One region of the Phytobacter palmae genome, then DNA from elsewhere that is predicted to be linked to it. Evidence: predicted binding sites of a transcription regulator. Region 1 holds the regulator's gene; the other holds the start of a gene.
What was found. The regulator LexA, encoded in region 1, represses DNA repair genes until DNA is damaged. The targets are predictions, from matches to a motif close to TNCTGTATGTACATACAGNA.
Positions count from the first base shown of each region.

Region 2: the regulator LexA is predicted to act here: its motif matches at 958-977, upstream of AAIG39_RS09575 (YebG family protein).

Region 1 is NZ_JBCIVJ010000025.1:578-2,781, reverse strand. It holds gene plsB (glycerol-3-phosphate 1-O-acyltransferase PlsB) at 1-227, opposite strand, end outside; gene AAIG39_RS21905 (diacylglycerol kinase) at 358-726, shown strand; gene lexA (transcriptional repressor LexA) at 835-1,449, shown strand; gene AAIG39_RS21895 (hypothetical protein) at 1,424-1,612, opposite strand; gene AAIG39_RS21890 (CsbD family protein) at 1,710-1,919, shown strand; gene zur (zinc uptake transcriptional repressor Zur) at 2,026-2,204, opposite strand, start outside.
Region 2 is NZ_JBCIVJ010000006.1:87,045-89,248, reverse strand. It holds gene purT (formate-dependent phosphoribosylglycinamide formyltransferase) at 1-860, opposite strand, end outside; gene AAIG39_RS09575 (YebG family protein) at 993-1,334, shown strand; gene yebF (protein YebF) at 1,400-1,747, shown strand; gene AAIG39_RS09565 (tellurite resistance TerB family protein) at 1,844-2,204, shown strand, end outside.

The DNA.
Region 1 (2,204 bases):
CCGTCGATTTCAAGCGGTTCGAGGGGGTCGGGCAAATCATGCGCCAGACATTGAGCGCGCAAGGTTAGCAAGTCTGCCTTCGAATTATAAGGCAAAACGTACATAATAGGGCGTGACGTATCGAGTCCTAATTCCTGGGCGGGTTCCGCCGGGATAGACTTGCTTTTTACCAGGACGCTTAATGGTAAATTAAGTAATTTGTAGTAAATTCGTGGCCAGCCGGACATAAACGATGTAAAGCCTCTGGTTAATAATGCCATTGCGCGGCAAGAATATCAGAAAGTCCGCAGAATTTCTTTTCTACCTCTATAAGCTTACATAGACATTGACGTTCATTACATAAAAAGGTTGTTTTTCATGGCCAACAATACCACTGGAATTACCCGCATCATTAAAGCGGCAGGCTATTCATGGAAAGGGGTGCGCGCAGCGTGGATTAACGAAGCTGCTTTTCGTCAGGAAGGTGTTGCGGTCATTATTGCTATCATCATTGCGGCTTTTGTGGACGTTGACGCTATCACGCGTGTTCTGTTGATTGGTTCTGTCGTGCTGGTGATGATTGTGGAAATCCTCAATAGTGCGATTGAAGCGGTGGTTGACCGTATTGGGTCTGAATTTCACGAACTCTCAGGGCGTGCGAAGGACATGGGGTCTGCAGCCGTACTAATGGCCATTCTTCTGGCACTGTTCACCTGGGTTTCTCTGCTGTGGGGCTATTTTCGATAACGCTTCCAGAAATACGTTAAGACTACGCTTTTTGCTTAATTTTGGTTTCAAAATCACCTTTAGCTGTATATACTCACAGCATAACTGTATATACACCCAGGGGGCGGAATGAAAGCTTTAACGGCCAGGCAGCAAGAGGTGTTCGATCTTATTCGCGATCGAATCAACCAGACAGGTATGCCGCCGACGCGTGCGGAGATCGCGCAACAGTTGGGGTTCCGTTCCCCAAACGCGGCAGAGGAACACTTGAAAGCGCTTGCGCGTAAGGGCGTTATTGAGATTGTATCGGGTGCGTCTCGCGGTATTCGTCTGCTTCTTGAAGAAGAAGATGATGCTGGCTTACCGCTTATCGGGCGTGTCGCTGCTGGCGAACCTTTGCTGGCGCAACAGCATATCGAAGGACACTATCAGGTCGATCCCTCTCTCTTCAAACCTAACGCTGATTTTCTGCTTCGTGTAAGCGGTATGTCGATGAAAGATATCGGCATCATGGATGGCGACCTGCTGGCTGTTCATAAAACTCAGGATGTTCGTAACGGACAGGTTGTTGTGGCGCGTATTGACGATGAAGTGACGGTCAAACGCCTGAAAAAACAGGGCAATACTGTACAGCTATTGCCTGAAAACAGTGAGTTTTCCCCCATTGTGGTTAACCTGCGTGAGCAGAACTTCACTATTGAAGGGCTGGCGGTTGGCGTTATCCGCAACGGTGAATGGCTGTAATATCCTTCTGATCCGTGGCGGCAATTCTGCTGTCACGGTTGCTTTCTTTTCCTGACAAAGCTTTAACTTTTGCTTTATCCCCCTGATCCCACTCAGTTTTGTTCTGCATATCTATTCCGTTAATTTCCATTCTGGTGGTTAAAAATTCCGAATATAGATTCATGGCCGCTATCCTTAACTACAATAATTATCACGTTCAGGATATTTAGAGCGTAACGAAAGGAATAACGCTGTCCATGACCAACGATGAGGAGATGACAATGAATAAAGACGAAGTCAGCGGCAACTGGAAACAGTTCAAAGGTAAAGCGAAAGAGCAGTGGGGTAAATTGACCGACGATGATATGACTATCATCGAAGGTAAACGTGACCAACTGGTCGGTAAAATCCAGGAACGTTACGGCTATGCCAAAGATCAGGCAGAAAAAGAAGTCGTCGACTGGGAAACGCGGAATGATTACCGCTGGTAGCCTTCACATCCCCCTCAATGTGTAGACCCTCATGGCTACCCTGCCCGAACGGTACATGGATGTACCACCCTCAAATGGCTTATCTGCTTAAAAGAGAAAATCGCGACTAGCGCGATTTTTTTTTCAACTGAATCGTGTGGTCATGATGGCATTCGCCGGGATGTCGGCACGCTTCAACCTCAGCGCAATCAGCGCATAATCCATGGGCTTCAATAACATTATGGCGTAGCGCAAAACCGCGTTTTGCCGCCAGCGCATGCATAATATCTTCCACGCCCTCCGCCT
Region 2 (2,204 bases), on a different contig from region 1:
GTATCATGCGGTCGCGGAGATACTTCGCTAAAGATGACCTCATCGCCGCAGACAAACAGTTCAACGCCGAATAATCCGTAGCCGCCGAGGGCAAGCACCACTTTACGCGCCACATCCTGCGCGCGCTCCAGCGCCAGCTCGGTCATATATTGCGGTTGCCAGGATTCACGATAATCTCCGTCTTCCTGGCGATGACCTACCGGAGAGCAGAAATGTACGCCATCTGCAGCGCTGATGGTGAGCAGGGTGATTTCGAAATCAAAATTCACCACGCCTTCGACAATAACACGGCCGGCACCCGCACGACCGCCCTGTTGCGCATATGCCCAGGCTTTCGCCAGTTGATCGGCGCTGCGAATGAAACTCTGGCCCTTACCGGAAGAACTCATGACAGGTTTAACGATGCAGGGCAGACCAATCTCATCAACAGCCTGACGGAACGCGTCTTCGCTATCGGCGAAGCGGTAGCTTGAAGTTGGAAGGGCAAGCTCTTCTGCGGCGAGACGACGAATTCCTTCACGGTTCATGGTCAGTCTGGTTGCTCGCGCGCAGGGGACAACATGCTGACCCAGGGCTTCCAGTTCCAGTAGTGTGTCGGTGGCGATCGCTTCAATTTCCGGCACGATAAAATCGGGCTTTTCCAGTGCAACCAGTGCTTTTAAGGCTTCACCATCGAGCATATTGATAACATGCGAGCGGTGGGCCACATGCATGGCGGGCGCATCGGCATAACGGTCTACGGCAATAACTTCAATGCCAAGACGCTGGCATTCAATAGCCACTTCTTTGCCTAATTCCCCCGAACCCAATAACATTACGCGAGTAGCTGCCGGACGCAGCGCCGTTCCTAATAGAGTCATAGCAAGTCGACCTTTATAAAAAATCTGGCGGCAGTATATAGGAAAACGTTTGCGTCTGTCTTTTACGACTTGCGATCTGATGAGTGGCGCAGTAATATACTGTATATAAATACAGTTAAAAGGGGCTGCATCATGGCGGTTGAAGTCAAGTATGTTGTGATTCGCGAAGGTGAGGAAAAAATGTCTTTTGCCAGCAAAAAGGAAGCTGACGCTTACGATAAAATGCTCGACCTGGCCGAGGTACTTGAAGGCTGGCTGGGCGAAGCGCCAGTGACGCTTGAAGAAGACCAGCGCGATCAAATGGCGCTCTGGCTGGCTGAACAAAAAGATGTACTCAGCCATATCCTCAAATCCGGTAAGTTACCCGGTGCGGATACCCAGGAGAGCGCACCAGAAGCGACTCAGGGTGACGCAGACATTGGGGCATCAGAGACGGTTGATATGAAGCCAAAAGCGAAACGCTCGGCTGCCTGATCCCGGCTTGCGCTGCCTGTAATTTGTACCATGCTTTGATTAGGCTCTATGCACAGGAGAAAAGCATGAAAATAGCAGGAGTGTTGCTGGGTACGATATTACTGGTGGGCAGCGTAACCGCGTCGGCCGCCACTGACAAATCGGTTAAATTTCCCTCTTGCGAAGGTATGAACGCTGAGGGAATTGCTGCGAGCGTCAAACGCGATTATCTGCAAAACCGCATAGTACGCTGGGCTGACGATCAAAAAAAACTGGGGCAAGCGGATCCTGTCGCCTGGGTTACACCGAAAGATATCCGGGGTAAGAACGATCAATGGGACGTTCCCTTAACGGTTCGTGGTAAGAGTACAGACATTCATTATCTCGTCAAAATCGATTGTAAAGCAGGCAAAGCGGAGTATCAGCCTCGTTAACTCTACGACCTTTTCTCATCTTTTGCTGTTTTAGACATTTCCTGACATCCCCTCGCTTAGGCTTCTCGTTTACGAAACGATTAAGTGAGGGGAATCATGGCAAACTGGTTAAACCAATTACAGTCTCTGCTTGGCCAACAAGGCCAGTCATCGTCATCTTCCGGTGGGCAGGATCTCGGCAAATTACTCGTGCCCGGTGCCCTAGGAGGGCTTGCCGGTTTGCTGGTAGCCAATAAATCTTCACGTAAATTACTGACCAAATACGGTACCAGTGCGCTGCTTGTCGGTGGCGGTGCCGTGGCGGGCACTGTCCTTTGGAATAAGTACAAAGACAAAGTGCGCGCAGCCCACCAGGGGGAAACGCAGTTTGGCCAGCAGAATTCATCAATTGATGAACGCACGGAACGTCTGATTCTGGCTCTCGTGTTTGCCGCGAAAAGCGATGGCCACATTGATG